Regions from separate parts of the Streptomyces pimonensis genome, predicted to be linked through region 3. Evidence: riboswitches for the same ligand, from Rfam matches in the RefSeq annotation. Region 3 holds a riboswitch; each other region holds the start of a gene.
The links. Region 3 has a riboswitch for cyclic di-AMP ahead of KYY02_RS00985 (transglycosylase SLT domain-containing protein). Riboswitches for the same ligand answer to the same signal wherever they lie in the genome.
Positions count from the first base shown of each region.

Region 1 (10,406 bases), on a different contig from region 3:
CGTCGACCTGCTCGTGCGCCGCTACCTCAGCGACCCCGTCGTGCACTCCGTCGACCCCTCGGCGGGCGCGGTCACGACGATGGAGCACCACGTGCTGCACGTCCACGGCGCCGACAAGCACACGGCCACCACCGAGATCGCGGCGCGGGACGGCCGAGTGATCATGTTCCTCGACACCAAGCACGCCGTCGACCGCCTCACCGAGCACCTCCTGAACAGCGGGGTGCGGGCCGCGGCCCTGCACGGCGGGAAGTCACAGCCGCAGCGCACCCGCACGCTGACGCAGTTCAAGACCGGGCACGTCAACGTGCTGGTGGCGACCAACGTCGCGGCGCGCGGCATCCACGTCGACAGCCTCGACCTCGTCGTCAACGTCGACCCGCCCACCGACCACAAGGACTACCTGCACCGCGGCGGCCGTACCGCCCGCGCCGGCGAGTCCGGCAGCGTCGTCACCCTGGTCGTTCCGAGCCAGCGCCGCGCCATGACCCGTCTCATGGCAGCGGCCGGCATCGTCCCGCAGACCACCCAGGTCAGCGTCGGCGGGGAGGCCCTGCACCGCATCACCGGCGCCCAGACCCCCTCCGGCGTTCCGGTCGTCATCACCGCACCCGTGTCCGAACGCCCCAAGAAGCGCGGCGCGACCTCACGCGGCCGACGCCGTCCCGCCTCGGCGGCGCGCCGCGCGTCCGTACGGCAGTCGACCGTCGGTACGGCGGCATAGAACCTTCGTGATCAGGAAGCCGGACCATCTCCGTAGGAGGCACCCTTGACGCTGGTCCAGATGCAGTTCCGTCCGGTGAGCACCCGCCACGTGCACGGTACGGTGGCCGACACCATGGACGCGGCCGGACCGCAGGTCTGGGAGGACATGACCGTGGAGGTGGCCCTGTCCGTGATGGCCGCCGCCCGTACGGGGCATCTGGTCGTCTGCGACGACGACGGTCTGTGCACCGGCCTGGTCACCCGGGCCCGGCTCACGGCCGTTCGTGACGGCTCCGGATACACGGACCGGATCTGTCTGCGTGACATCGCCGACGTCATCGCTCCCTTCGCCTCGCCGCTGACCACGAGGGCCGAGGCCGAGCGTGCGATGCGGCACCGTCGGCTCGGGGCCCTGCCCGTGGTCGACGAACAGGGCAACGCTCTGGGTGTTCTGGCTCTCTCCCGCTGAACCGCTTCACGGCGGTCGGCCTCCGTCCCCCCTTCTCCCCGTGAGGCATCATGCGCTGCGTCATCGCCCGTTTCCCGTTCGACCTGACCAGGAGCGGCGTGCTGGACTCGATGAAGGGCGTCAAGCCCGAACCGGTCACCGGCGAGTCCGTGATCATCGGACGACGCCACTACCCCGTCAAACAGGTCGGCGAGGTCGTCACCCGTCAGGACCGCCGCGATTTCAGTGCCGGTGAGGTCCTGCGGGCCATGTCCCGGCTCGGCTTCACCTGTCGCGCCCTTCCCGGGGCCGCGCCCGCGCGCATGGAGAGCCCGTTGCAGCGGGCCTCCGCAATGCTCGGCGCCCCCTCGTCCGACTGACCGGCGGGACCGGCGGGAGCCGGACGAAGGAGTGAGGGCCCTACCGGCACATGCCGGTAGGGCCCTCACCATGTGGCGTGCCGCTCCCGACGCGGCGGCGGATCAGTGGTCGGAGTAGCTGAAGTCGCCCACGGTCCAGGCACTGACGTCCTCGATCGCGATGCGGTACATACCGCCCGTCTCCGGGATCCCCACCGTGCCCTGAAGGATCCGCGCGACGTGGAAGTGCAGATGCGTGGGTGGGCCGTCCTTCTTCGCGGGGGTGTCGAAGACGGCGGAGAAATCGCCCAGGTGGGCGGAGTCCGTCAGCACCTCCGACACCCTCTGCCGCCACACGGCTTCGGGAGCCAGGCGACCGGTGACGACGGCACCGCCGGTGACCACGGTCAAGGACATCTGATTGCTCTGCCCGGACTCCACGAGGGCGGCGATGTCGACGATCAGCTCGTCAGGTTTCGGCATGGGATCGCATTCTATGCGCTGGTCCGGACGGGCGGCTCGGGCGGTGGCGCTACCGCCGGGCGGGGCGGGACGCCCACGGCCCCGGTACCGCAGTACAGGCCAGGGGGCGCAGGCGTGGTGTCTGCGGGCCGGGGGCGTGGACGGTCGCCTCGGTGGTGAACGGGTGGGCCGTCGGTTCCGGAGTGCGTACCCCCGCGGTGCAGGGGCGTCGGTGACGAGCACCGGAGACGGCCGGGGCGGTGGGGTGAGAAGCGTAGGCGCCGCGCCGGCCGACGGCATCACGGCAAGCCCGGCGGCCGGCTCCGGGGGCCCGCCCGTGCGCGGGGTCCGAGCCGCGGACCGCCCCCGAGGATGCGCAGACGGCCCAAGGAGACACCTCATCGCCGGACGCGCCAAAATCTGCGCTTGCTGGAGTAGACATTCGCAGATCGCGTGATTACGATTTCTTTCGTAGTCGAGATCCAGCAAGGCCTGGCAGACACGAACTGCCGGGCAGTGGTACACGCATGACGGTGCGGTGGTGGAGTTTCGAAGCCAGGTGGTCGTATGGCGGCGACGGGACTGACGACCGGACCGGGTGGCCCGCAGTGGTGAGGGGCCGCCGTGAGCAGGGCCGCGGCCGACGCGGTCGCGGTATCAGCGGGACAAGCAGTACGCGGTTCCCGTCTGCAAGCGATTGGTTCAGAGGGAAGAACGGAGGAGTGGAGCGCCATCAGGATCGCCCGGGTGGGAAGAGCGAGCCCGGGTGCCGCAGGACATCGATAGGCAGGTGGTCTCCGGTAACGCATCCGCAATCCCCGCACCCCCGTCGGAGTATCGGGCGGCCGTGCGGAAAGAGAAGGCCGGCGCAGTACTAGGGCCGGCAGATGGTGTTGCAGTTCCTTCGGGGCCTTGGTGCCGTACGGCACCAAGGCCCCTCCGCGCGTTCCACGCAGGGACGGGAGGACAGCGGACGAGCCGCCCGGCCCGTCCCGACGGCCATTCCGGCCGCACGACGGGCCGGGCCGCCCAGTGGCTCCGCGCCACCCGGTCTTCTCCGTGCCATCGGTGGAGCGCGACCGAGCACACCTCCGTGCCCCGGGGGCGGACGCCGTCGCTCCTCCCGCCACCGACTGCGCGTCGCGGCCCGTGGGCGTGAACTCGTCGACCGGGCCGCCCCGGTCGAGGTCCATGCCGGATCGGCAACCCGGGAGACCGGCGCGGAGAACTCGAGGAAGCCCGGCGCGGCGACACCCACCGCACACCGCCGCGCCGGCCGGTCGTCCGGTCCACCGGCCGCGGTCCGAGGCGAGCGTGCCCGCCGGTGTCGGCGGACCTCACACCGGCGCAGGCCGGTGGTCATGAGACCAAGTCCCCGGGCCTGCGGCTCGCAGGAGCGGTACCTCACCCCTGACCTGCTGCGCGGCGCTCGAACCGGCTTCCGTCGGCTCGGGCGCCGCGTCATCTCACGGGCGCTCGTCCCGGTCCGGGGCCAGGAGCTGCGCGGCGATCCCGGCGAGGACCAGGCCCGCCGCGATGAGGAGGCCGGCGGGGACGACGACGCCCGCGGCGAGCATGACCACCCCGATGACCAGTGCGCACCAGGCGCTCGTGCGCCGGTAATCACGGAGGCGGGCCGGACGGCTTTCGGAGAGCGAGCGGACGAGACGGGGACCCTCGTGTTCGAGACGGGCTGCGGGGTCGACCAGGCGCTCGTCGTCGGACTGGGGCACGGCTCCTCCTTCCCAGGGGGCGGCCGCCCGGTGGCACCGTCGACGGCCGTCGCTCCGTGACACCGGGGCGTCACCGGTTCGACCGTCGGCCTGCCGCGAACTCGGCACGGTACGAAGGAGTCTGCCCGCCCGCCGACGTCATCACCCGTCCGGTGCGACGGACTTCAGCGTCGCCCACCGCCGCCGCCCGCTACCGTCCCCGTCCGCCCCGGGTCCGCTGCGGTACACCCCGGCGCCGTCAACGCCCTCATCCACGACCACCGTGACCTCGCGTGGAAGGGCCGCGCCCTGCCGGCCAGGGCGGTCACCGGCCGCGAGGAGGAGATCCTGGAGCTGGTCGCCGAAGGTCGGACCTCGCAGCAGATCGCCGGTCTCCTCGTCATCGGCTCCGGGACCGTGGAGCGGCACCGCGCCGACCTGCCGGCCGAACTCGGCCTGAAGGACCGTCTGGAACTCACCCGGTACGCCGTCCGCGAGGGGCTGGTCGAGCCCTGAACCGGCGCAGGGGCCGGCGCGCCCGTTGTCAGACTGGACGCCCACAGGCCCGCCCGCCCCTGGAAGTAGGAACCGATGCCCCACCCGTACGTCCTGCTGTCCGCCGCCGTCTCCCTCGACGGCTATCTGGACGACACCGGCCCGGAGCGACTGCTGCTGTCGAGTCCGGCCGACTTCGACCGGGTCGACGAGGTACGGGCGTCCGTGGACGCCCTTCTGGTCGGCGCCGGCACGATTCGCGCCGACGACCCCCGGCTGCTGGTCAACTCGCCCGGGCGGCGTGCCGCCCGCCTCGCCGGGGGCGGGACCGAGTACCCGCTCAAGGTCGCCGTCAGCGGCTCCGGCGACCTGGACCCGACGGCCCGGTTCTGGCACACCGGCGGCGAGAAGGTCCTCTACACGACCGACGAGGGCGCCGGGCGCGCCCGCGCCCTCGGTCTCGACGCCGACGTCGTCCCGCTCGGCACCGGGCTCGACTGGCGGCGGCTGCTGGAGCATCTGCACGCCGAGCGCGGGGTCCGGCGGCTCATGGTCGAGGGCGGCGGCACGGTCCACACCCAGCTCCTCACCGAAGGACTGGCCGACGAGCTCCAGCTGGTCCTCGCGCCCCTGTTCGTCGGCGACCCGGAGGCCCCCCGCCTCTTCGGCCCCGGCTCCTACCCGGGCGGGCGGCTGCGGCTGGTCGAGAGCCGCCCGGTCGGCGACGTCGTCCTGATGCGCTACGAGCCCACCGCCCCCGGCACCGGCCCGCTGCCCTCCGCCGCCGACCACCACTGGCTGGCCCTCGCCTGCGAGCTGGCCGCCGAGTGCCCGCCCTCGGAGACGGCGTTCAGCGTGGGCGCGGTCGTGGTGGCCGCCGACGGCACGGAGCTGGCGCGCGGCCACTCCCGCGAGGGCGCCGACCCGGTGGTGCACGCGGAGGAGGCCGCGCTGGCCAAGGCCGATCCCGCGGACCCCCGACTCGCCACCGCCACCGTGTACTCCAGCCTGGAGCCCTGCGCCCGCCGCGCGTCCCGGCCGGCGCCCTGCGCCCGGCTCATCCTGGACGCGGGGGTGCGGCGGGTGGTCACGGCCTGGCGGGAGCCGGACACGTTCGTGGCGGGCGCCGACGGCACCGGAGTGCTGACCGGCGAGGGCGCCACCGTCGTCGTCCTGTCCCAGTACGAGGACCGCGCCAAGGCGCCGAACGGCCATCTGCTCGGCCGCTGAAACCGGGCCGCCGGTAAACGGATGTGCGCTGTGTCCCGCGGATGGCGTACAGTGGTCTCAACGACGCGGGGTGGAGCAGCTCGGTAGCTCGCTGGGCTCATAACCCAGAGGTCGCAGGTTCAAATCCTGTCCCCGCTACTGAAGGCCGAGGGCCGGAATCCAAGGGATTCCGGCCCTCGGTGTTTTCCGCTTCCCCGTTTCCCCGCTTCCTCGCTGCCCGTCTCCCTGCTCTCACCCACCGTGAGTGAGCCACCTCGCAGCGCATAACAACTGACGAACGGTCAGAAACTACCCATCGCCCGAGGGGCGGTCAACTCGTCCGTTTTTGTTCTCTCGTAGTGCTTAAGTACCCTCGAAAACCGTTAATGATCAAGAGGAACGGCTTGGAATCCGGCCCTCCCGTCTATTAACGTTCGATAACGCAGCGCGGTCGTCCCAGCCGTCACAGAAGGCGGCTCCGTGCGCACGCGCCGAATCCCGCGAGGGAACCGGGGAACCACCACCATGGGGTGAATCGCGTGAATACCGCCGTGTCCACACGGCCCGTATACGCGCGTAGGAGACCTTCCCGCTCCGAACCCGTCAGCTAACCCGGTAGGCGAAGACGGAAGGAAAGGAGCGCGCCCACGTGGCGTCCAACCCGCCTGCCCCCGAGGTCCCGTTCAAGCCGGGCGACACCTTCGCCTACGGCAGCGACGCCGACGAGGGCCCCTTCGAGGAGTGGAACCCCACCGCGGAGTCCGTTCGTCCCGTACGCGGCCGGCACCGCGTCTCCAAGCAGCGCGGCGGAGGACTCGCCCGCAGCTCCACCGTCCTGGGTGTCGGCGTCATAGCGGCCGTCGGCGCCGGAGGCATGGCGAGCGCCCAGACCGGCAAGCCGCCGGTGTCGATCTCCATGCCCGACCTTCCTGATGTGGGTTCCCTCGTCTCCGACGAGGAAACCCCCGAGGAACCGGTCACCCCCCTCAGCACCCTCGGCGTGACCGCCGCCGACACCGAGCAGGGCGCGTCCGACGCAGGTGAGGCGCTGCGCACCCGGATCATGGCGCAGGTCGAGCAGCAGCAGGCCCAGGCCGAGAGCAAGGCGGAGGCCGAGGCGGTCGCCGCCGCCGAGAAGCAGGCCGCCGAGGCCGCAGCCAAGGCGGAGAAGGAGGCCAGGGCCAAGGCCGAGGCCGCCCGGAAGAAGGCCGAGGAGGAGGCCAGGAGGAAGGCCGAGGCCGAGCGCCTCGCCGAGCTGGCCAAGCAGTACGCGCTGCCGACCTCCTCGTACACCGTCACCTCGACCTTCGGCCAGGCCGGCGCCTACTGGTCCTCCGGTCAGCACACCGGCCTCGACTTCGCCGCCCCCACGGGCACGCTGATCAAGGCCGTCCACACCGGCACGATCACCTCCGCCGGCTACGACGGCTCCTACGGCTACAAGACCGTGCTCACGCTCGACGACGGCACCGAGATCTGGTACGCCCACCAGTCCTCCATCAGCGTCAGCGTCGGCCAGAAGGTCAACACCGGTGATGTGATCGGCCGCGTCGGCTCCACCGGCAACTCCACCGGGGCCCACCTCCACCTGGAGGTCCACCCCGGCGGCTCCGCCGCGGGCATCGACCCGATGGCGTGGCTGCGCGGCAAGGGCCTCACCGTCTGAGCGAGCGGACCCGGTACGCCCCGGATCCCGGCAGTCCCGACGACGCCCCCCGACGTCAGGGCTGCCGGTCGGGTGTCTTCCGGGGCGGTGCGCGGCGCACCGGTCAGAACCGGCGGGCGCCCGGGTCGTAAGCGCCGTACGGGGGCCCGTACGGCGGAGGCCCGTAGCCGCCGTACACCGTCCACGGCGCCGCGGCGACCGGAGCCCGGGGCGCGGTGACGCGGGCCGCGTGCTCCAGGGCCGGCCGGGCCGCTCCCCGCCGGTGCCACAGCTCCAGCAGCAGTTCCCGTTCCCGGGCGACGAAGTCCGGCCCCGCCCGTCCGAGTCGCCCCCGGTGCCGCAGGAACGCCAGTGACGTCGCGTACGCCTCGTACGAGGCGACCGACCGTGCCGCCGCCCTCCCGCCGCAGCGGCGCGCGTACTGCCGGGCGACGCGCCGCGCCCGCATCGAACCCAACGCGCACGGCTCCGCCGCGTCGAGCCACCCGGCGGCCACGTACGCGGACAGCTCCGCCCGCACGGTCCGCAGCTCCCGCTGCCGCGTCCACACCGCCAGCCAGGTCAGCAGCCCGGACACCGGCACCATGAACGTCGCGTACACCGCGAGGAAGCCGTACCGGCCGAACGTCGAGGAGCCGTTCCACAGCGCGTGCACGCCCATCGCGAGGAGCAGCCCGCCCAGCGGCAGCAGCACACGCCGGGCCCGCTGCCGGTCCGCGGACAGCGCGGCGGCGCCGAAGCCGATCCCGGTGAGTACGGTGAACAGGGGATGCGCGAACGGCGACATCACGATGCGGACGAAGAAGGTCGCCGCGGTGACCGAGGTGATGCCGCTGTCGCCGGTGAGCCGGTCGGTGCCGAAGGCGGTGCCGAGATAGAGGATGTTCTCGGTGAACGCGAAGCCGGTCGCGGTGACCCCGGCTATCACCACGCCGTCGAGGATCCCGGTGAAGTCGCGTCTGCGGAACAGGAACACCAGCAGGACGGCCGCGGCCTTCGCGGACTCCTCCACCACCGGCGCTATGACGGTCGAGCCCAGGGTGTCGGCGCCGGTCGGGTCGGCGGTCGCCGTCGCTATCCACCGGGTGGCGAAGCTGTTCGCGACGATCGCCATCAGCGCCGCCGCACAGGCGCCCCAGGCGAAGGAGAACAGCAGGTTCCGCCAGGGTCCCGGCTCGACCCGGTCCAGCCAGCGGAAGGCGGCGACGAGCAGCGGCACGGGCAGGACGGCGAGACCGAGCCCGACCAGGAACCCCTGCGTCCCGGTCTGCTCGCGCACCAGCGCGAGGATGACCAGACCGGACAGCGCGAGCAGCGCGATCGGCGCGCCGTACCGGACCGGGGGCCGCTGCCACCAGTACACGTGCCGCGGCGCTCCACCGGGGGCCGCGCCGGGAGGCGCCGGGCACGGAGGACTGGTGACCAAGGAATCGGCCCTCACGAGGCGGGTTGGTGTCAGGCTCGGTCTGCTGTCTGCTCCTCCCGCGGTACGCGGCGGAAGAGCACGTCGTTCACGACATGCCCCTTCTCCAGTCCCTGCCCCTCGAAACGGGTGAGCGGCCGGGAGGCGGGACGCGGCGCGAAACCGCCGTCCGCCCGGGTGTTCTCGAAGTCGGGGTGCGCGGTGAGCACGTCCAGCATCTGCTCCGCGTACGGCTCCCAGTCGGTGGCGCAGTGCAGCACCGCCCCCGGCGCCAGACGGGTCGCGGCGAGGGTGAGGAACTCCGGCTGGATCAGCCGCCGCTTGTGGTGCCGCTTCTTCGGCCAGGGGTCGGGGAAGTAGACGCGCAGCCCGGCGAGGGAGCCGGGGGCGAGCATCTCGCGCAGCAGGATGACCGCGTCGCCGTTGCCGACCCGTACGTTGGTCAGCCCCAGCCGGTCGGCGAGGTTGAGCAGGTTGCCCTGGCCGGGCGTGTGGACGTCCACGGCGAGGATGTTGGTGGCCGGGTCGGCGGCGGCCATCCGAGCGGTCGCCTCGCCCATGCCGAAGCCGATCTCCAGGACGACGGGGTGGTCGTTGCCGAAGAACTCCGCGAGGTCGAGGCGCCGGCTGCCGTCGATGTCGAAGCCCCAGGCGGGCCACAGCCGCTGCAGGGCGTCCGCCTGCCCGGCGGTCACCCGGCTGCGCCGCGGCTGGAAGCTCCGGATCCGCCGTTCGAAGTGCGACCCGGCGGGATCCGCCTTCGGTCCGTCCGGGAATCGGGGCTCCCCCTTGGTCCGGGCAGGGCGGACCGATGCCCCGGGCGTGTGCGGCGGATCCTGGCCGGAGGCGGGACGGAGGGCTTCGGAAGCGTTAACGGTGTCGGACACAGTGCCTCCGATTTTACGGGGAGCGCACGGAGTCCCCGGGCGGGACCGGGGCGGTTCCGTGCCGGGTGGATGGTTTGCCCGGTTTTCGGGTGGGTCGGCTCTTTTCGGTGCGGGTATCCGCGGTGCCGGTATCCGCGGTGCGGGGAGCGGGCGTCGGGGCCGGGGAGGGAACACGGGTGCCCCGGGCGGGGGCGCGGCTCGTTCGGGAGCCGGTGGGAGCGGCCAGGGCCGACGTCGGCGTCCACCCGGCTCCCGGGGCCGCCCGGGGTCTGTCCGGAGCCCGGGGCCGCCCGGTGGCTCAGCGCCCCGCCGTCTCCAGTGCCGCCAGCGTGCGTCGCGCGACTTCGCGGCCGATCGGCAGGGAGGCCGTCGCCGCCGGTGAGGGGGCGTTCAGTACGTGGACCGCGCGGGCGGTCTCCTGAATCAGGAAGTCGTCGGCCAGAGTGCCGTCCCGCAGCACCGCCTGGGCCCGCACCCCGGCCGCCGTCGGCACCAGGTCGTCCTCCCGCACCGCGGGCAGCAGCCGGCGTACGGCCCGGGTGAAGGCCTCCCTGGACAGCGAGCGGTGCAATTCGCCCGTACCGTACCGCCAGTGGCGGCGGGCCAGTTGCCAGGAGCCCGGCCAGGCCAGCGTCGCCCCCAGCTCGCGCGGACGCACCGTGCGCCAGTCGTAGCCCTCGCGGGCCAGCGCCGGGACCGCGTTGGGGCCGACATGGACGCCGCCGTCGACGCCCCGGGTGAGGTGGACGCCGAGGAAGGGGAACGCCGGGTCGGGCACCGGGTAGACCAGGCCGCGCACCAGTTCCGGCCGGGCCAGCTCGTAGTACTCGCCGCGGAACGGCACGATGCGGGCGCCTGGCTCGTCGCCGGTGCGGCGGGCGATCTCGTCGCAGTGCAGACCGGCGCAGTTCACCAGCACCCGGCCGCGGACGACGTCGCCGGCGGCCGTCAGGACGGCGACTCCCCGGTCGGGGCGGCGGTCGACGCGTACCACCCGCGCCCCGTAACGGATCTCCGCGCCCGCCGCCCGCGCGGCCTGA
Region 1 is NZ_JAHWZY010000037.1:38,374-48,779, forward strand. Features, by position in the region: gene KYY02_RS27695 (DEAD/DEAH box helicase) at 1-724, shown strand, start outside; gene KYY02_RS27700 (CBS domain-containing protein) at 770-1,174, shown strand; gene KYY02_RS27705 (SCO5918 family protein) at 1,225-1,533, shown strand; gene KYY02_RS27710 (hypothetical protein) at 1,636-1,995, opposite strand; gene KYY02_RS27715 (DUF3040 domain-containing protein) at 3,441-3,707, opposite strand; partial or broken gene KYY02_RS27720 (LuxR C-terminal-related transcriptional regulator) at 3,933-4,202, shown strand; gene KYY02_RS27725 (dihydrofolate reductase family protein) at 4,278-5,411, shown strand; tRNA gene KYY02_RS27730 (tRNA-Met) at 5,476-5,549, shown strand; cyclic di-AMP (ydaO/yuaA leader) riboswitch at 5,870-6,027, shown strand; gene KYY02_RS27735 (M23 family metallopeptidase) at 6,040-7,056, shown strand; gene KYY02_RS27740 (PrsW family intramembrane metalloprotease) at 7,160-8,482, opposite strand; gene trmB (tRNA (guanosine(46)-N7)-methyltransferase TrmB) at 8,512-9,366, opposite strand; gene lhgD (L-2-hydroxyglutarate dehydrogenase) at 9,665-10,406, opposite strand, start outside.
Region 1: linked by a shared signal. The riboswitch ahead of KYY02_RS27735 (M23 family metallopeptidase) and the one ahead of KYY02_RS00985 (transglycosylase SLT domain-containing protein) in region 3 are both predicted to bind cyclic di-AMP.

Region 2 (10,406 bases), on a different contig from region 3:
GAAAGCGATCCGTCCGGAGCGTGGGGGGTCGCCCGGCAGGAACACAGCCGTGCACTCCCTCAGGTCCTCCCACCACACCGGGTCGAACACGACGGTCCCGGGAGCGGGTGACACCCGCTCCGGAGTGACGGGCGGATCCACAGGGTGCCGTCGCGGGGAAGGGACACGCCTCCTGGACAGGCTGGACAGGTGGGGATCACCGATCTCCCGGCCGTCCACATCGAAGTAGCGAGCGCTCTGCTCCTGGCCTTCGTCGTTCATGGTCACCACGCGGTAGACCGTGGCCATCGTCTGGTTCCTCTGCGGATGTCCCCCAGCCGCATCTGCCGCCGGTTCCCTACTGATTGCCCCAGCCGCGAGTCCACCGGCCGGGTCGCCCCAACGCTACCGGAGTGGACAACCTCGTGGTGCGGCTCTTGGGGATCAGCCGGGAGGCGCTGCGCGACCGGGTGCGGGCCGAGCGGGCCCGCCGAGGTGAGAGCGGCACGACGAGCACGGACACGAAGGACGTCCCGGTGAGCGGGGCCACGAGACAGGAACCGGAAGCCGAGATCGCGGCCCTGCGCGCGGAACTGAGGACCGCATGCAAGGAGAACCAGAAATTGGCCACCGAACTGGACATCCCGCACAAATCTACGAATTTTTTCGCACAAGAGATGTCCTGGTGAACGTCTGCTCCGCCCCAGGTCCTCCTGGAGCGCCTTCGTGACCGTGGCCGCCGCCCTTCACTGCCGCTCGCGTGTCGGCCGTCACGGCCGTGTGCGACCGCCCGTCCGCACTGCCGTACACCCGGTCGAGCGCCGGACCGGTCGACCAGGAGCCACTGCCCCCGGTCGAGGGAGACGCCGAGGACCGTTCCCCCGTCATCAACAGCAGCTCCATGACCGCGGTCATCGCCAACGCGCTCCTCCGCAAACCCCGCCCCATACCCCCGTCCTTCACAGAGGAAGCACGAAAGGACGAGAACCCATGAGTCGTTGACGATCACCAGATGAACGTCGGCAAAATAAACATTTAAGTTGCAGACATGACAAGGTTGCCGAGATGGCGTGCGCGACACGGATGAGGGGTGCGAGGCCGGGTGGCCCCGACCGACGGTGCACGCACCGCGGGCGACACCTGGCGACTCGACCCGGTTCCCTCGGGACAGGCCGATCGCCACAGCCACGGTGCCGTACTCAACGAGGCGGCCCCGAGCGGACACCGTGCCGGTCCGGCCCTCGCGGTCTGTGGTCCGGGCACCGCCGAGGCGCTGGGCCGGGCGACCGCCGCCGAGGTCGCCGGTACGGGTGTCGGCTGGGGCATGCGGAAAGCGGTGGCATGCCGACTCGGGCAGGACGTCGGAGAACCACGGCCGCGGCAACCGGTTGCACCCGGAGTCCGATCAGCGGAACAGCACGGCAGCCGTCGGCGGGCAGGGGCCGCCCCATGACCTGCGGCCACCGCACGATCTTCAGGAGTCCACCCCATCCCCGGTGATCACGCGGTGGCCGTACCCAGCCCCAGCCGGACCCGCTACAAGACCGCGAAGCCGGACCGGAGGGCTGGGCACTGCCTCCGACCATGGCCGAGCAGTGCGGCCGAGCGCTGCCCGGCCTGGACTCCCTCCGGCTGGCTCAGCGCTCCAAGGCGCGTGTCCGGACGACGAGTCGAGACGAGCCGTCCAGGAACGGCAAGGACCTGAATCGCGGAGCAGCGGCATCACGCTCCGTGCGAGGCGCCCTGCCCAAGGCTCCCCGTACACGATCCTGCTCTTCAGCCGGGAGAAGCTCCCGTGTCCGGGCCATCTCGCCGAGCTCGTCCCCGGCCGACCTCACCGCTCACCCGCGAGATCGAGATCACCCCTGCTCGCTCCGGCCACGCCCTCAGCGATCCGGGGACGCCGCCACGGGTGCGCGATCGGACCGGACACCGCCCGCCACCACGCCTCCACCGGCAGCCTCCCCGCCGGCTCGAACGGCTCACCCGGCCGCGGGAACGCCACCGCCTGCCCCGCCCCCTCGGCCACGTCCTTCATCCACTCCCCCGGCTCCGCCCACGCGTGCGGCGCCAGGTTGAACGTCCCCCAGTGGATCGGCAGCAGCACCCCGCCCGGACTGCCTCCCTGCAGGTCGAGATGGGCCCGGACGCCTTCCTCGGGCGTCATGTGGATGTCGGGCCAGAAGTCCGAGTACGCGCCGACCTGGATCATCGTGGCGTCGAACGGGCCGTGATCGGCGCCGATGTCCTTGAAGCCCTCGAAGTAGCCGGTGTCACCGCTGTGGTAGATCCGGTGCTCCCCGCCCGCGACCGCCCAGGAGGCCCACAGGGTGTGCTGGGTGTTGCGCAGGCCCCGGCCGCAGAAGTGGCGGGCCGGGGTGGCGGTGAGGGTGAGGCCGCCGACCTCCGTCGCCTCGTGCCAGTCCAGCTCGCGCAGCCGCCCGGAGGATACGCCCCAGCGCTCCAGGCGGGCGCCGACGCCGAGGGGTACGGCGAACAGGGTGTCCGTGCCGGCCAGCGCCTTGACCGTGGGCAGGTCCAGGTGGTCGTAGTGGTCGTGGGAGATCACGACGACGTCGACCGGGCCGAGCGCGGCCAGCGGCAGCGGCACGGGGTGCAGTCGCCTGGGCCCGGCGAAGGGGAACGGCGAGCAGCGCTCGCCCCACACGGGATCGAACAGGACCCGGTGTCCGTCGATCTCCGCGAGCACGCTGGAGTGGCCCATCCAGGTCAGGCGCAGCCCGGTGGCCGGCGGACGGGAGATGTCGGCCAGGGTGGTCGGGTGCACCGGGACGGCGCCCTTCGGGGCGCGGCGGGAACGGGAGTCCTTGTCGAAGTAGGTCTTCGCCAGGTCCCGCGTCGCCCCCGTCGGGCGGATCCGGGCGGCGCCCCCGGGATTCCGGAAGACCCCGTCCTTGAAGTGCGGGGATCTGCGGATGCGTGCCATGCGCTCGCCACTCGGGTCCGCGCCGAAGGACACGGGCCGCAGGGCGCGCGGCCCGGAGCTCTGGGAACGGGAACCGGCCACGGTGCCTCCAAGTGGAGTCGGTCAGACATTCCATTATGTGCGGCGGTCCCCCGCACCGCGGTGCGGGGGACCGCCGCCACCGGCGAAGCGGCTCTCACGCCACCGCGGCGATCCGCACCTTGATGTCGTCCGGGGACAGCGTCCCCTTGGCGATCACGTGGTCGCCCGACGACTCCCCGCGCAGCCGGCGGCCGATCCACGGCACCAGGTACTCGCGGGCCCACTGGACGTCGTCCCGTCGGACCTCGAACGTGCCGCGGGGCGGCAGGGGCGGCCAGGGCTGTTCGGGGTCGGCGGGGACCTCCAGGCCGAGGGCCTGCCCGGCGCGGAGCGCGACACGGGTGTGTCCCTCCGGCGACAGGTGCAGCCGGTCGGCGTCCCAGGCCCTGCGGTCCTGGACGCTCCTGAGGGACCACAGGTCGAGCACCGGGCAGCTGTAGCGGTCGGCGACGGCCCGTACGTGCCCGTTGTACGTGGCGATCTTGCCGCGCAGATGCTTCAGCAGGGGAACGCCACGGGTGTCGAACCCGGTCGTCACCATCACCGTGCCGGACACGGCCGTGAGCGCGGCGATCGCCCGCTCGAACCGCTCGGCCACCTCGTCCGGATCGCTGCCCGGGCGGAGGATGTCATTGCCGCCCGCGCAGAACGAGACCAGGTCGGGGGCGAGTTCGACCGCCCTCGGCAGTTGGTCCGCCACGATCTGGTCCAGCAGCTTTCCGCGCACGGCGAGATTGGTGTACTCGAAGTCGCCCTCGGGCCGGAGGTCCGCGAGAAGCACGGCGAACCGGTCGGCCCAGCCGACGAACGCCCCGTCGGGGCCGGGGTCGCCGACACCCTCGGTGAAGCTGTCCCCCACCGCCACGTACGACCCGATCACTGCTCTGCTGTCACTCTTCGAATCGTCTGCCACAACCGCTCATGATTCACCTTCGAATGTGACCTACGCGACCGTAAGGAAAGGTTGACGCACGGTGAGATAAGACACTTCCAAAATGTTGGCCAACTCCGGAATACGCCGGAGGCCGGACCCGGGAATCGGGGTCCGGCCTCCGGCGCGCGCGTCGGGGAGGTCGTCGGGGGTCAGCCGATGGCGACACCCTTCGAGCGGAGGTAGGAGACCGGGTCCACGTCCGAGCCGTAGTCCGGGGTGGTGCGGATCTCGAAGTGCAGGTGCGGGCCGGTCGAGTTGCCGGTCGAGCCGGAGAGACCGACCTGCTGGCCGCCGGTCACGGCCTGGCCGGCCGAGACGGAGAGCGAGGACAGGTGGGCGTACTGGGCGTAGTGGCCGTCGTCGAGCTTGAGGACGACCTGGTTGCCGTACGCTCCGGCCCAGCCCGCGGAGACGACGGTGCCGGCGCCGACGGCCTTCAGGGAGGTGCCGGTCGGGACGGCGAAGTCGACGCCGGTGTGGTAGCCGCTGGACCACATGCTGCCGGCCACCTTGTAGGCGGTGCCGAGGCCGGCGCCGGGCACCGGGGAGCTGTAACCGGAGGCGCTCGCGGCCTGGTCGGTGTTCGTGGTCCGGGTGGAGGTGTCCGGGGAGGGCTGCTCGGCGGGCTGCTCGGTCTTCCGCTCCGGGGCCTGCGGGGCCGCGGCGGAGGGCGACTCCTGCGGCGCGGCCGTGGCGGCCCCGACGTCGACGGAGAGCCTCAGACCGGGGTGGATGAGTGACGGGTCGGCACCGATGGCCTCGCGGTTGTCCGCGTAGAGCTTCTTCCAGCCGCCGTCGACGTTCTCCGCCTCGGCGATCTTCGCGAGGTAGTCCCCGGCCTTCACGGTGTACGTGCGGGCCTCGCCGCCCTTGTCGGTGACGGTCTTCTGGCCGGCGGAAAGGGACTGGACGGCCTTTTCGGGGGCGCTCTGCGGCGTGGCGGCGTGCGCGCCGGTGGTGCCGAGGAGCGGCAGGGCGAGTGCGGCGCCACCGGTTCCGGCGACGGCGATGGAGCGGGTGAAACGCTGGGTCCTGGTACGGCGGTGCTTACCCTTCGCGGGCATGTCGAATTCCTCTCCGGCGCCTACGAGGTGAGCTGTCGGGTGCGGGCTGGAGATGCCCGGCCGCGCTGTCGCGTGGCTTAACCCCAAGCCGTTCCGGGAACCGGAACAGGCAGTCGTACCTGTGGGTCCCCCGTTCCTGCCGTGGACGGGTCAGTGTGTGCGGGCTCCGGGCGGCGGCAGGATTAGGCGTCCGTCCGGATCGGTGGCGAACGTAAGCGACCCGGACGCGGTGGGACAAGCGCGAGGTTCACCGCGAACACGCTTTTTCGTGATCGACATACGGAAAAGACGTCACCGAGCGTCAGCCGGGATTCCCTTCCCGCACGAATTCCCCTGCCCCTCCACGGAATTACGTGAGCATGGCGACAACACATCGTCACGGATATGACGATGCTCACGCACCCCTCCCCATCCCCCTTTCTTTCGGGGCACATTACGGCGAAGCGCATCAATCGGACATGACGCGCCAATCATGCGATCACCGGCGCCGCAGCCGGAACACCGCGGCGTCCAGGTCTCCCCGCAGACCGGTGTGCAGCCCGTGGTGCAGCAGGACGGCGCCCCGGTGCGTTTCGCCGCTTTCACGGCATTCGTACGACGCCTCCGGATCGAGGCCGCGCAGCCGGAGGGCCGGAACGGGCTCTCCGTGGTGCTGGGCCTGGAGGCAGGCGAGGACGACGGTCTCGTCGCCGAGGACGTACTGCACCGCGCTCAGCCCGCCCTCCGGAGGACGCAGCCGGTACAGGTCGCCGCGCTGGACGAGGGGCCGGATCTCCTTGTAGAGCGCGACCCACTCCCGCGCCTCGGCGAGCTCCTCCTCCGTCCACCGCGCGAGGTCGCCGCCGACGCCGAGCACCCCGGCCATGGCGCTGACGAACCGGAAGCGCAGCGAACTGACCCGCCCGTTGAGCATCGCGTTGGGGCTGTCGGTGACCCAGGCGGCCATCACCCGGGCCGGATGGATCTGGCTGAAGCCGTGCTGGATGGCGAGCCGGTCGAGCGGGTCGGTGTTGTCCGAGGTCCACACCTGGTCGGTACGGGAGAGGACTCCCAGGTCGATCCGCCCGCCGCCGCCCGAGCAGGACTCGAAGGCCACGCCCGGATGGGCCGCCCGCAACCGGTCCAGCAGGGCGTACAGACCGCGCACGTGGTCGATCCACAGCCGCTGCGGATACGGGTCGTCCGGCCAGCCGACGTCGCTGAAGCAGCGGTTGAAGTCCCACTTCACATAGTCGACGGGGGTGCCGGAGAGCAGCCCGTCCAGCCGTTCCCAGAGGTACTCCCGGACGTCGTCACGCGCGAGGTTGAGCACCAGCTGGTTGCGGAACTCCGTACGCCGGCGGTCCGGCTGGAACTGCACCCAGTCGGGGTGCGCGCGGTACAGGTCGCTGTCGGGGTTGACCATCTCCGGCTCGACCCAGATGCCGAACCGCATCCCGAGCCCGTGCACATGGTCCGCGAGCGGTTTCAGGCCGCCGGGGAAGCGGCCGGGGTGGGGGGTCCAGTCGCCGAGTCCGGCCCGGTCGCTCGTACGGGCCCCGAACCAGCCGTCGTCGACCACGAACAGCTCGACGCCCATCGCGGCAGCCCGCTGCGCGAGCGTCCGCTGCTGCTCCTCGGAGATGTCGAACCCGGTGGCCTCCCAGGAGTTGAACAGCACGGGCCGGTCCCGGTCCGCGTCCGGGACGACGTACGCCCGCTGGTAGGCGTGCCAGGCACGACTGGCACCACCGAAGCCGGCGTCGCTCCACAGGCCGGCGAAGACCGGCGTGACGTACGTCTCGTCCGTGCCCAGCATCAGCAGGCCGGAGTCGTCGTGACCCGCGCCGCCGGTGACCTGCACACGGGCGTCGGGGAGTTGGGCGACGCAGATGCGCCAGGACCCGGACCAGCCGAGGGCGCAGCCGTAGACCTCGCCGCGCTCCTCTGTCGCGTCGGTGTCCAGCGCGACCCAGGGCAGGTGCTGGTGTCCGGTGTGGCCGCGGCGGCTGCCGATGACCTTCTCGCCGTAGCCGACCGGGACGCGGGTCAGCCGGGACTCGGCGGCCCAGCGGCCGTGCAGCTGGGACAGCCGCCAGTGCTCGCGCTCGGGCAGGGTCCAGGTGGCGGAGTCCGCGCGCAGGAGCTCGACCGCCGGGCCCCGGTTGTGCAGGGTCACCCGGCGTTCGATCACGTCGTCGCACATCCGGTAGTGCAGGGTGACGGTCAGATCGCCGTCGCGAAAGCGGAGGCGGAGTTCACCGTTGTCGGTCTCGTGGCCCTCGAAGGTCCACTCGGTGCCGCGCCGCCCGTCGGCGGCGCGTACGGACAGGGCGGGCCGGACGAAGCGGGGGCCGCCTTCGACCGGGTACTCCTCGCGCCCGTCCAGCCGGGACTCGAACGGCCAGTCGTCCGGCAGCGGGCGCGCGGCGAGGGCTTCCGCGTCGGCGAGCGCGATGCGCGCGCCCCAGTGCAGGTGCACCAGCTCGTCACGGTCCGTGACGTGGAGCGCGTAACTGCTGGCCTGCCCCGACAGGAGCCATGTACGACCGTCTTGGGAGACCTGCGTCACCGAACCTCCAACAGACACGAACAGATGCGATCAGACACCAACATCATCGGGGGTGCGAGGGCGGTCGGGCAATGCCTGTGAAGAACTCATTGTCCCAGGCAGGCATGTCGTATCGTCGAGTGGCGTCCGCCGGCGAGCCCCGCCGACGGCGCCGAGTGGGAGGAGTCCTTCGTGACGCAGCAGGTGCCGTCGACCGAACCCGAGCTGGCCGGAGTGCGCAACTTCCGCGACGTGGGCGGACTGCCGACCGTCGACGGCCGGCGAGTACGCCACGGGGTGCTGTTCCGCAGCGGCCATCTCGCCCACGCGACCGCGGAGGACACCGCCTTCCTGTCCTCGCTCGGACTGCACACGGTCTTCGACTTCCGCAACGCGGCCGACCAGAAGCTGGAGGGTCCGGACGTCGAGCTGCCGGGCGTGCGCAATGTGAACCTGCCGCTCAGCGACCCGGCGGACGGCGCCGAGTTCTGGAAGATGGTCCGCGACGGCGATCTGGAGCAGCTGCGCTCGATCCTCGCGGACGGCAAGGGCGCGGACCGGATGATCAGCTCCTACCGGCTGATCATCAAGGAGCGCACCGCCGAGCACGCCCGGGTGCTGCGCTCGCTCGTCGAGGACAGCGTTCCGGCACTGATGCACTGCGCGGCGGGCAAGGACCGCGCGGGACTCTCGGTGGCGGTGACGCTGCTCGCGGTGGGCGTCGAACGCGACGCGATCCTCGACGACTACCTGAAGTCCAACGCCAAGCACCGCCGCTACAAGGTGCGCCGCAGCGGCAGCTCCGCCTCGGCCTACTCCCCCGAGGTCATGGAGCTGCTCAGCCCGCTGTTCGACGCGCGCGCGGAGTACCTGTCGGCGGCCTTCGAGACCATCGAGGAGACCTGGGGCGGTGCGGACCCGTATCTGGAGCAGGCGCTCGGGCTCACTCCCGAGGACCGGGAGCAGCTGCGTGAGCGCCTGCTCGACTGAGACGGGCGCCTACTTCTTCGGAGCGATCTCGAAGAGGAAGTAGACGAAGGCCGCGAAGAGGTGTCCCACCACCACGTAGATGAACAGCCGCACCCACAGGGCCCGGGGGAGCTTCTCTTCCATGTCTCTGCCGGTCATGTCGCTTCTCCGTGGATCGGGCCCAGGCACAGCGCGGCCGTGGGACTCTGCAGCAGGGTGTGGACGAACAGCAGCTCGACCCCGTCGGAGTCGGAAGCGGCGATGCGGTGCGGGGTCAGCGAGTCGAAGTGCGCGCTGTCGCCCGGGGCGAGCCGGTGCGGGGTGTCCCCGAGGCGCAGCCGCAGCCGCCCCTTGAGGACGTACAGCCACTCCTCGCCGGGGTGGACGCGCACGATGTCGCCCTGGGAGCCGTACGGCACCTGGACCCGCAGGGCCTGCATGCCGCGTCCGGCGGCGCCGGCCTGCCGGTACGTCCAGCCGCCCGCAGTCGTGGGCTCCATGCCGGCGGCGCGCACCACGGCGTCCCGGCCGGCGGCCGACTCACCGAGCAGCTCGGAGACCGTCGTACCGTAGATGCGGGCGAGGGAGAGCAGCATCGGCAGCGAGGGCTGGCGCTGTCCGGTCTCCAGTCGGGAGAGGTGGGCGGGCGACAGACCCGCGTCGCGGGCGGCGGCCTCGAGGGTGAGGCAGGCCCGTCGCCGCAGGGCGCGCAGCTGCGGCGCGACCGCGGGGAGCGCACCGGCCGGTTCGGCCGGCGGCCCGGCCTCGGAGGAGCTCATGGCTCCATTGAGCCCCGAATTTGTCCCAGGGGCAATTTTTTTGCCTCTGGGGCAAACCCGGCGCGGGTGCGGGGTCAGCGGTCGGCGACGGCCTGTTTCACCAGCGTCCTGCCGAACTCCCACATCAGGCCGCCCTCGTGCGCGTCGTCCATCACCGCGGTGAAGGCGTCCACGAACCGGTGCACGTCCCGCTCGTCGATGACGAGCGGCGGGATCAGTTTGATCACCTCCAGGTGGTCTCCGGAGACCTGGGTGAGGATGCGGTGCCGTTGCAGCAGCGGGACGACCACCATCTGCGCGAAGAGCCCCTTGCGGGCTGTCTGGAGCACGGTCCAGCGCGAGCGCAGTCTCAGCGACCGGGGACGGCCGAACTCGATGCCGATCATCAGGCCCCGGCCGCGGACGTCGGCGAGCAGCTCGTACCTCTCGGTCAGTGCGGCCAGCCGGGACCGCAGCAGCTCGCCGGTGCTCCGGACCCGGTCGACGATCCGCTCGTCCTCCATGACCGACAGCACCGCCAGACCCGCCGCCATGGCCTGGGCGTTGGCCCCGAAACTGGCCGAGTGGACCAGCACCCGGTCCATCGACGAGTAGACCTTCTTGAAGATCCAGTCCCTGCCGATCGTGGCGCCCACCGGTACGTAGCCGCCGGAGAGCGCCTTGGCCACGCACACCAGGTCCGGCTCGACCCCCGCCTCGTGCTGGTAGGCGTAGAAGTCGCCGGTCCGGCCCAGCCCCGTCTGCACCTCGTCGGCGATCAGCAGCGCCTTGTGCCGGTGCAGCAGCTCCTGTGCGGCCCGCAGGTAACCGGGGGGGGCCTCGTGCACGCCCTTGCCCTGGACCGGCTCCACGATCAGGGCGGCCACGTCCCCCTTGCGCAGCTCCCGCGCCAGCGCGTCGAGGTCGCCGAGCGGTACGGCCGTGTCGGGCAGCAGCGGGGCGAAGCCGTCCCGGAAGCCGGACTCCCCGTTGACGGAGAGCGAGCCGGTGGTCAGGCCGTGGAAGGCGTGCTCGCAGTACAGCACGCGCGGTCTGCCCGTCGCGTACCGGGCGAACTTCAGGGCGCCCTCGACGGCCTCCGTGCCGCTGTTGCCGAAGAACACCCGGTCCAGGTGAGGGCTGT
Region 2 is NZ_JAHWZY010000011.1:206,525-216,930, forward strand. Features, by position in the region: gene KYY02_RS13945 (SCO1167/SCO6262 family helicase) at 1-288, opposite strand, end outside; gene KYY02_RS13950 (hypothetical protein) at 393-668, shown strand; gene KYY02_RS13955 (MBL fold metallo-hydrolase) at 1,814-3,007, opposite strand; gene KYY02_RS13960 (SGNH/GDSL hydrolase family protein) at 3,102-3,887, opposite strand; gene KYY02_RS13965 (M23 family metallopeptidase) at 4,091-5,005, opposite strand; cyclic di-AMP (ydaO/yuaA leader) riboswitch at 5,010-5,168, opposite strand; gene KYY02_RS13970 (alpha-galactosidase) at 5,484-7,556, opposite strand; gene KYY02_RS13975 (tyrosine-protein phosphatase) at 7,728-8,525, shown strand; gene KYY02_RS13980 (DUF6126 family protein) at 8,535-8,663, opposite strand; gene KYY02_RS13985 (helix-turn-helix domain-containing protein) at 8,660-9,283, opposite strand; gene KYY02_RS13990 (aspartate aminotransferase family protein) at 9,358-10,406, opposite strand, start outside.
Region 2: linked by a shared signal. The riboswitch ahead of KYY02_RS13965 (M23 family metallopeptidase) and the one ahead of KYY02_RS00985 (transglycosylase SLT domain-containing protein) in region 3 are both predicted to bind cyclic di-AMP.

Region 3 (10,406 bases):
CACCGGGCGCGGACGGGTGCGGACGAAGCCGTGCGCGCGGCGCACGGGCCCGCGGTTCAGCCGGTGCGGTGCGGCGCCCCGCTCCCGCCCCCCTAGCCGAGCTCCTCGGGTCCCAGCACGCCCATGCGTCCACCGCTCACCCGACCCCCCGATCAAGTCCCCCGGACCCCTGGAAGGTACCGCCGGGGGCCGGGCGGACGGTAGAGAGCGGACCATGTTCTTGCCAAACGGGGAAAGAGTCCTGAACCGGTCCTTACCCGGCGCCGAGGGAAGGCGGAAGAAGGGAACCGGACCGAAAGCGAGCGCAAACGGGCAGGGTGAATCGGACCGCCGGGCTGTCCGTATTCTCTGATCATGGCCGCACCCACCGCGTACTCACTCATCGCCACCGACCTGGACGGGACGCTGCTGCGCGGCGACGACACCCTCTCCGACCGGTCCCTCGCCGCGCTCGCGCGGGTGGAGCGGGCGGGTGCCCGGCATCTCGTGGTGACGGGGCGCCCGGCCCCCAGGGTGCGGTCGCTCCTGGACGCCCTCGGCTGCACGGGGCTCGCGGTGTGCGGACAGGGCGCTCAGGTGTACGACGCCGGCGCGGGTCGGCTGCTGTGGTCCGTGACACTGGACCGGGAACTGGCGGAGACCGCGCTCGGCAAGATCGAGGCCGAGGTGGGGGAGGTGCACGCCGCGGTCGACCAGGACGGGGCCGACGGGCTGACGCTGATCGAGCCCGGCTACCTGATGCCGCACCCGACCCTGCCCGCGGTGCGGGTCGAGCGGCGCGGGGAGCTGTGGGACCGGCCGATCAGCAAGGTGCTGCTGCGCCACCCCGACCTGTCCGACGACGCCCTGGCGGCGGCGGCCCGGTCGGTGGTCGGCTCGCTGGCCACGGTCACCATGTCGGGGCCGGGCACCGTGGAGCTCCAGCCGTGCGGGGTGACCAAGGCGACCGGGCTGGCGCTGGCCGCCGAGCACCTGGGGCTGGGCCCGGAGCGGACGATCGCCTTCGGCGACATGCCGAACGACATCCCCATGTTCGGCTGGGCGGCCCACGGCGTCGCCATGGCGAACGCGCATCCCGAGCTGAAGGCGGTGGCGGACGAGGTCACCACGTCGAACGAGGACGACGGCGTGGCCGTCGTCCTCGAGCGACTGTTCGGCGGGGCGATGACGCTCGCCCGTCAGCGGGTGGCTCAGTACGGGCCGAAGACGTTGTCGATGGAGCCGTAGCGGTCGGCCGCGTAGTTGCAGGCCGCCGTGATGTTCGCGACCGGGTCGAACGGGTCGAAGGCGGTGCCGGGCACGTGGTAGGCCGCGAAGGTCGGGTCGATGACCTGCAGCAGGCCCTTCGACGGGGTGCCGGCGGCGGCGTTGGAGTCCCAGTTGTTGACGGCGTACGGGTTGCCGGAGGACTCGCGCATGATGTTGCGGTGGATGGCGTCGTAGCTGCCCGGAATGCCGTGCTGCGCCATGACGTCCAGCGACTCGCGGATCCAGCCGTCGAGGTTGTCCGGGTACGCCGTCACGGAGGCGGCGGTCGTCGTCGGCTCGGTGGTGGCGGCGGCGCCGGTCGCGCCGAACAGCGGCAGTGCGACCACGGCGACGCCGGTGACGGCGAGGGAGCGGGCGAGGCGGCGGCGGTGCCGAACGGAAGCAGGCATGTCTGGGTTCCTCTCCTACGCCTGCGAGGTGAGCTGTCGGGTTCGGGCGGGAGAGTGCCCGGCCGTGCCCCTGCGGACATGGCTTCACCCCTAGCCGTTCCGGTACGTGTCCGGCCCGGCGGCCTACCTGGGTCCCCCGCTCCTGCCGTCCTGAGTGGTCGTCGTCGGTTGATGCGGGCGGCGGCAGGATCAGGCGTCCACCCGGCAGGCCCGGAACGTATGCGAGAGCACATGCCGGAAACAAGCGCGGTCCTCGTGCAGGTCCCCCTTTGATCTTGTAAAGGGCGTTTTGTGACGCTTGATCCTTCGCGAGTGCCAAGGGTCAACTCGACCCCCTGCAAAGGAGGGTGACGAGTGACGGGCCGCGGTGGGGGCGCCGGGACGCGCGTGACCCACTTCACGGGGGACTGTCGGCGGGCGCATTCTTCCCCAAAAGGAATTGAGTTGACACTTGCGGCAAGTCGGACACCGGGGCGGGCGGGGTGGTTCGCGTGGCGGGGCGCGACCCGGCGAGCGGGTCGGAGGCCGGTCCGGGGCGGAGTGGTGCATCCGGGATAGTCAGGAAATGTCCGCTGTTATCGAATGACCCAAAGCGCTCCGCTCCTGACCTCGTACCGCCCCGCCCCTGACGCCGGGCGCTGACGGTGATCGAAACATGACCGGATACGCTGACTTGAGTGATGGCAGCGACCTATCGACATTCCGTGTAATCGCCAGTGGACACCAGCAGACAGGAGACCCCTCGTGACCGTCGTCGGGCCGTTCGGGCTGAGCGTGCGGGACCAGGCTCTGGAAGCCGATGTCCAGGCCGGGATGACGGCTGTCGAGGAAGGGCTGATCGAGGCCACCAAGAGTGAGGTCCCCTTCATCGCCCGGGCCGCCCAGCACCTGGTGCGGGCCGGCGGCAAGCGGTTCCGCCCGCTGCTCGTGATGCTCGCCGCCCAGTTCGGCGACCCCCATGCGCCCGGTGTCGTGCCCTCGGCCGTGGTGGTGGAGCTCACCCACCTGGCCACGCTGTACCACGACGACGTGATGGACGAGGCCGAGGTGCGGCGCGGGGTCGACAGCGCGAACGCCCGCTGGGGCAACTCCGTCGCGGTCCTCACCGGCGACTTCCTTTTCGCGCGGGCCTCGCACATCCTGGCCGACCTCGGGCCGGAGGCCGTACGGGTGCAGGCCGAGGCGTTCGAGCGGCTGGTCACCGGGCAGATCCTGGAGACCGCGGGGCCGCAGGACGGCCGCGACCCGGTCGACCACTACCTCGACGTGCTCGGCGGCAAGACCGGCTCGCTGGTCGCCGTCGCCTGCCGGTTCGGCGCGATGATGTCCGGCGCCGACGAGACGGTGGTGGACGTGCTGACCCAGTACGGCGAGCGGCTCGGCGTCGCCTTCCAGCTCGCCGACGACGTCCTGGACATCGCCTCCGACTCCCACGAGTCCGGCAAGACCCCCGGCACCGACCTGCGCGAGGGCATCGCCACGCTGCCCGTGCTGCGGCTGCGCGAACGGGCGGACCGGCTGCGGCTGGCCGAGGACCTCGCCCTGTGCGAGCTGCTGGACTCCGACCTCACCGACGACGCCCGGCACGCGGAGGCGCTGCGGCTGCTGCGCGCCCACCCCGCGCTGGAGCAGGCCCGCCGGGACACCGTGCGCTACGCCGAGGAGGCGCGCGCCGCGCTGGCCCCGCTGCGGGAGTGCGAGGCGAAGGCGGCACTCGTGCAGCTGTGCGACGCGGTGGTGCACCGCGCGGGCTGAGCCGGCCGACGGCGCGAACTCCTCCGTGACCCCTACTGGTCGGGGGAGGAAACCACCTCCCGTGTCATACCGGAGCAGTACACGGAGTTGAGCCCGGGGTCTGACGTATCCGCCTGCCGGATTTGGTCGGATGGACCACGACGGACAACACCACTTCTCACCGGTTCGGGTGAGAATGGCGGCTCAGGGTGAGACTGGTGCGAGGACACGAGACGGAAGCCGCCGCCGACCACGGAGGGCACACATGGCACCGTACGAATCCGAGAACACGACAGCCGCGGAGGAGCTCGACGAGCCGCGCACGAGGCGGCACAGGGCCGCGCGGTACGTCGTCCCGGTCACGGTGATGGGGGTGGCGGCCGCGACCATCGGGCTCGTCCCCGCGATCGCCGACTCCGGCGACCCCGACCTGCCGGAGATCACCGCCGCGCGACTCATCGAGAAGATCGCGCAGTCGGACGTCGAGCAGCTGTCCGGCACCGTGAAGATCACCACGGATCTCGGGCTGCCGGACCTCGGCGGCCTGGAGAGCGGCTTCGCGTCCGGCGCGATGGAGCAGGGCGGTGACGACGGCTCCTCGGCCGACCCGTCCGCCAAGCTCGCCGAACTGGCGTCCGGCACGCACACGCTGCGGGTCGCGACCGACGGCCCCGACCGGCAGAAGGTGTCGCTCCTCGAGGACGCCGCCGAGTACAGCCTGATCCACAACGGCAAGGACGTCTGGGGCTACGACAGCAAGTCCAACGAGGTCTACCACGGCACCGTCGACGAGTCCGGCGAGGCGCGGGAGCAGCAGCCCCCGGCCACCCCGAAGGACTTCGCCGAGGAGGCGCTGAGGTCGGTCGACGACACCACGTCCGTGACCGTCGACGGCACCGCGCAGGTGGCGGGCCGGGACGCGTACAGGCTGGTCGTCAAGCCCAAGCAGTCCGGCTCCACGGTCGGCGCGATCAGCATCGCGGTCGACCACGAGACCGGGATGCCGCTGAAGTTCACGCTCACCCCGTCCAGCGGCGGCGCGGCCGTCGTGGACGCCGGCTTCACCAAGGTGAGCTTCGACCGGCCGGCCGCGTCGACCTTCGAGTTCACCCCGCCCGAGGGCGCCGAGGTGACCGAGGACGGCGTACTGGACAAGGGCGGGGAGCACGCCGAGAGGCCCAAGGGCGCCCCGAAGTCCGAGGAGGACCTGGCCAAGGGCCTCGACGGGCTGAAGATGCTCGGCGAGGGCTGGAACTCGGTCGCCGCCTTCGACACCGGCAGCGAGGGAGGTCTGCCCACCGGCGAGGCCGGCGGTGACCTCGGCGGCTTCCTCGGTTCGCTCGGCGACCAGGTCGAGGGCGAGTTCGGCACCGGCACGGTGTTCAGCACCCGCCTGGTGAACGCCCTGATCACCGAGGACGGCAAGGTCTACGTGGGTACCGTCACCAAGGACGCGCTCGTGAAGGCGGCCGACGCGGGGAAGTGAGGTCCCGAAACCTCACGACACGACAGGGAACGAGGGAGCCGATGGGCGAGGCGTCCGCCACGGAGCCGGAGCGGCGCGACAGGGAGGCCACGGGCGACGGAGCCATCGCCACCCGCGCGCTCACCAAGCGCTACCGCGGCGGACAGCTCGCCGTCGACGGTCTGCACCTGACCGTCCCGGAGGGCAGCGTCTTCGGCTTCCTCGGCCCCAACGGCTCCGGCAAGACCACCACCATCCGCATGCTGATGGGTCTGATCGAACCGACCTCCGGCACGGCGCACGTCCTGGGGCGCCCCATGCCGCGCTCCGCGCGCGCCGTGCTGCCCCACGTCGGCGCCCTCATCGAGGGTCCGGCCCTGTACGGCTTCCTCTCCGGCCGTGACAACCTCCTGCGCCACGACGCCGCCGACCCCACCGCCGATCCGCGTACCCGGCGCGCCCGCGTCGCCGCCGCACTGGGCCGGGTGGGCCTCACGGCCGCCGCCGGCAAGAAGGCGAAGGCGTACTCCCTCGGCATGAAGCAGCGCCTGGGCCTGGCGTCCGCCCTGCTCCAGCCGCGCCGGCTGCTCGTCCTGGACGAGCCGACCAACGGCCTCGACCCGCAGGGCATGCGGGAGATCCGCACGCTGGTCCGCGAGTTGGCCTCGGAGGGCACCACCGTCTTCCTCTCCTCGCACCTGCTGGACGAGATCGAGCAGGTGTGCACGCACGCCGCCGTGATGGCCCGGGGGCGGCTGATCGCCCAGGGCCCGGTCGCCGATCTGGCCGCGGGCGCCCGGGGCCGGCTGGCGGTGACCACACCGGACCCGGCGGACGCGGCCCGGGTGCTCAAGGAGCAGGGGGCCGCCGATGTCGTCGTGGACGGGGAGCGGGTGACCGGCGAGGTGCCCGGGCGCGACCTCGCCGAGGTGAACGCGGCACTGGTTATTGCCGGTGTCCGGGTGCGCGGCTTCGGGGTGGAACGGGCCTCGCTCGAGGACGCCTTCGTGGCGCTGACCGGGGAGGGCTTCGATGTCGCGGGCTGAGGCGGTGCGGAAGGCGAGCCCGCTGTGGACCCTCGGACTGCTGCGCAGCGAGCTGCTCACCACCTTCCGGCGCTGGCGCACCCTCGCCCTGCTCGGGGTGCTGGCCGCCGTACCGGTCCTGGTCGGCATCGCCGTACGGATCGAGACGGGCGACGGCTCGTCGGCCGGCGGCGGGGGCGGCGGAGGACCGGCGTTCATCTCGCAGATCACCAACAACGGCCTGTTCCTGGTCTTCACCGCGCTCGCCGCCACCCTGCCGTTCTTCCTGCCCATGGCGATCGGGGTCGTCGCGGGTGACACCATCGCAGGCGAGGCGAGTTCGGGAACCCTGCGCTACCTCCTGGCCGCCCCCGCCGGCCGCAGCCGTCTGCTGCTCACCAAGTACGCGACGGTCATGGTCTTCTGCCTGGTCGCCACGCTCGTGGTCGCCGCCTCGGCGCTGATCGTCGGTGCGCTGCTGTTCCCGCTGGGCGATCTCACGACCATCTCGGGCACCCGGATCAGCTTCTCCGAAGGGCTGGCCAGAGCCCTGCTGATCGCCCTGGTCGTCGCCCTGTCACTGATCGGAGTGGCGGCGCTCGGCCTGTTCGTCTCCACACTGACCAACAGCGGCATCGCGGCGATGGCGACCACGGTCGGACTGCTGATCACGGTGCAGATCCTCGACCAGATCCCCCAGCTGCACGCCCTGCACCCCTACCTCTTCTCCCACTACTGGCTGTCCTTCGCCGACCTGATGCGCGAACCGGTCCACTGGGACGACCTGACCAGGAACCTCGGCCTCCAGGCCCTCTACGCGGCCGTCTTCGGCTCGGCGGCCTGGGCGCGGTTCACGACGAAGGACATCACCTCCTAGGAAACCCGGTGGCCCGGGCCGACCGGGCGTGCGACCGTACCGCCCATGGGCGACTCAGTGGCCCGGAAGCCCGCCGCGCACATCGGCAACGAGGTCCCCCCGGGCGAGGCGCGGCTCGGCCGGCGGGGGCGGGCGGTCAGCCGGCCTCGTGGGGGAAGCGGGCGAGCGGCGCGTCCTGCGCGAAGAACGCCTTGGCCCGTGCCAGCGCCTCCGTGTCCTTCAGCACGTCGCCCGGCTTGCTGCCGTTGCCGAGCAGGACTCCGCCGAAGCGCATCCCCAGGTACGCGGCCGAGTTGTTCAGTGTGTCGACCAGCGGGTCGGCGACCTCCGGCTCCTCGTGGGCGAGCGCGGTGACGCCCCAGAGGGTGCGCCCGGCCATGGCCGCCTTGAAGTCGAGGCCGGGGGTGCGCAGCCAGCCCGACCAGTAGTCCAGGTAGCGCTTGGTCTGCGCGGACACCGAGTACCAGTACAGGGGCGAGGCGATCACCACGTCCGTCGCCGCCAGGGTGGCGTCCAGCAGCAGGGCCACGTTGCCCTCGGTGGGGCGGATGTGGTCGCTGTCGTGGCGCAGGTCCTCGAAGTCGGGAACGGGGCGAGCGGTGAGGTCGATCCACTGCTGCTCCACGTCCGGGGGCAGCTGTTCGGCGGCCCGGCGGGCCAGCAGCTCGGTGTTGCCGTCAGGGCGGGCGCTGCCCAGGACGAAGAGAAATCGACGGGTCATGGTCATCCCCAGATGCTCGACACACTCAATTATTAGCATCTGCATCATATGCATGTGCAAGTAAATCGCCAAGAGTTTTCAGGCACAAGCCCCGCAGGCACAAGCCCCGCAGACACAAAGCCCCTCAGGCGCGGGGCCCTCGGACGACGGCCCCGCGTCGCTCCGCCTCCCGTGCCACGGCGAGCAGGACCTCCTCCTGCCCGCGCGCCGCCACCAGCTGGAGCCCGGCCGGACAGCCGTCGGTGCCGAACCCGGCCGGGAGGCTCAGGGCAGGGTGACCGCTGACGTTGAACGCCCAGGTGAGCGCGGTCGAGTAGACGTCGCCAGGGCCATCGTGGCCGTGCGGCGCGGTGGGCGCGGTGGGGGTGAGCAGCAGGCCGGTGCGGGCGAAGAGGGCGTCCAGGCGCCGGTCGTTCACCGCTCGGACGCGGTGGGCGTCGGCGGGGTCGGCTCCGGGGGTGCGCAGGGCGAGCCAGGCCGGGGCGGGGTCGACGAGCAGGGGCTGTGGCCACACCGGGGGCCGTGTCAGCCGTACGACCCCGGCGTCGACGAGCCGGTCGACCGACGCCCGGGCCAGGGCGACGGGTCCGGGGGCCGGGGCGGCGAAGCCGAGGTCGGGGGACCAGATGGCGGTGACGGGGAAGGACGGAGCGGCAACGGCCTCGCCGGTCCGCCCCGACACCACCCTCCACCAGGCCGTCGCGTCCGCGGCCGTGCGGGTGAGGACCCCGGGCGACGCGAGGCCCGTACGGTCGGGCGAGGGGAGGCGGCCGCCCGTGACCTTCAGTCCGACGACCCCGCACCACGCCGCCGGGATCCGCACCGAGCCCGCGCCGTCGCTTCCCGTCGCCAGGGGCACCAGCCCGGCCGCCACCGCCACGGCCGCCCCGGCCGAGGAGCCGCCCGGCGTACGGTCCGCCCGCCACGGGTTGACGGTACGGCCGTGCGCCCCGAGCCCCCACGTCTGCCAGGACGTCCCCGGGCCGGGCACCGAGGTGGCGCCCACCGCCACGCAGCCGGCCTCCAGCAGCGGGCCCGCCGCACGCAGTCCGCGCCGGCCCTTGACCGCGACCGGCACCCCGGCCAGTGGCAGCGGCTCCCCGGCGGCGACCCGCGCGTCCACCTCGCCCGCCCGCCGCAGCGCCTCCCCGCCCCACACCTCGGCGAACGCGCACAGCACCGGGTCCGTCCGCTCGATCCGCGCCAGCGCCTCCGCGGCCACGTCCACGGCCCGCAGCCGCCGCCCGCGCACGGCGGACGCGATCCCCTCGACCGCGGCGGACACAGGAGGGCCGCACTCCCGGCTGCTCAGCGCATCCCGCCCGTCAGGCGGACCAGCGGCTCCGTCCCGCGGGGCGGCCGCCCGGACAGGTCGCCCAGGCGCCACGCGTCCACCCAGGGCACGCGGTACACGTCGGTCACCGACTCGACGAACCGGATCCGGTGGGCGAGGGGACGCGGCAGCCGTCCCGGCGCGTCCGCCACCAGGACCACGGCCGCCAGGTCGGTCCCCCGCGGCGCCCCGCCGCGCCGGACCGCGTCCACCGCCGGGGCCACGGCGTCCAGGCCGGCCGCGTGGGTCCGGGCGACGAGCAGCACCGACGGCGGACCGGCGGGGCCGGGCCAGGCACGTCCGCCGTCATGACCGCCGTAGACCGCGGCGAGCGTGGAGACGCCCGCGCCGCCGTGCAGGCCGACCCAGGAGAAGCGGCGGGCGGTCGCCCGCGCGTGGGCGGGCTCCGGCGGGGCCGTCTCCGGTACCGCCACCGGCCCTCTGATCCAGATCTCCGGTCCCTGTCCCATGCCTCCATCCTGCTCGCCACCTCGGTCTCCATGCCGCCGGGCGGACGGGGAACCGCCGCGGACGGCCCTTGGGACGAGCCTGTGACAGCGTGGTGACGTGAGAAACGCGGGCGAGCGGACACACTCGACGGCAGGTGTACGACCCGGATGAGGGAACGATGTCTCGACTCAGCCGCGAGAAGAAGCGGGAACAGCAGCAGGCCGCACATGCGGCGAACCTTGCGGCAGCGCCGATCGACGTCCGTGTCCCCGTGGGCGGGGCGGGCGCGGGCGGGGCGTCGGTCGGCGGGGTGACGGTGATCGCCGGGCCCGGCGAGGAGATCCAGCAGGCGGTGCTGGACCGCCTCCACCGCATCGCCGTCGCCTCCGGTCACGCCGTCCTCGCCACCGTGCACGATGAACGCATCGGCTGCGTCGTCCCGCTCCGGGTCGACCCGGACGGCTCCAGCCACTTCACGGCACAGCCGGTCCTGACGGCGCCGGCGCGGGATTCCGGCACGGACCGGCCGACGCACCTTCCGTGTCCCGCGTCCGAGCCGGCGCCGGAAGGGACGTCCGGACCGGCTCCCGTACGGGACGCCACCCCCACCTTCGAGCTGCGCCCCCTGCCCGCGCCAAAGGCTCCCCGGGACGCCGCACCGGCGTTCGAACCGCGGGCCCTCCCCGGGGCGGCGGAGGCCGTGCCGCCCGGTACGGTCGCGCCCCCGACGGGCGTGTTCGGCCCGCCCCCGACCATGGACGCGGGACCGCTTCCCGACCGGCTCCGGGCACCCGAGGCCGCACCGGTCCCCGAGTCCCTGCCCGACCCCGAGCCCACCCCGCCCCGCGGGTTCGACGCCGTGGCGGAGGCGGTGCTCGGTGACGAGCCCCCCGTCGCAGGCGGGAGCCACCTCGCCGGACCCATGGCCCGGATCAACCACGCCGTCCGGGAGGGCAGGATCGACGAGGCGGCCCGGCTGGCCGAGGAGACCGTCGCGGAGGCCTCGGAAACCCTGGGGCCGGAGCACCCCGAGGTGCTGCGGCTGCGCGGACTCGCCGCGTACATCGCCTACCTGGCCGGTGAGCCGCTGCGCGCCTTCCGGATCTCCCTCGACCTCGCCGTGCTCTGCCGCCGCGCGGGGGA
Region 3 is NZ_JAHWZY010000001.1:202,727-213,132, forward strand. Features, by position in the region: gene KYY02_RS00980 (HAD family hydrolase) at 355-1,227, shown strand; gene KYY02_RS00985 (transglycosylase SLT domain-containing protein) at 1,191-1,658, opposite strand; cyclic di-AMP (ydaO/yuaA leader) riboswitch at 1,662-1,829, opposite strand; gene KYY02_RS00990 (polyprenyl synthetase family protein) at 2,403-3,413, shown strand; gene KYY02_RS00995 (LolA family protein) at 3,658-4,878, shown strand; gene KYY02_RS01000 (ABC transporter ATP-binding protein) at 4,920-5,903, shown strand; gene KYY02_RS01005 (ABC transporter permease) at 5,890-6,759, shown strand; gene KYY02_RS01010 (flavodoxin family protein) at 6,896-7,480, opposite strand; gene KYY02_RS01015 (amidase) at 7,605-8,765, opposite strand; gene KYY02_RS01020 (DUF6668 family protein) at 8,789-9,283, opposite strand; gene KYY02_RS01025 (tetratricopeptide repeat protein) at 9,442-10,406, shown strand, end outside.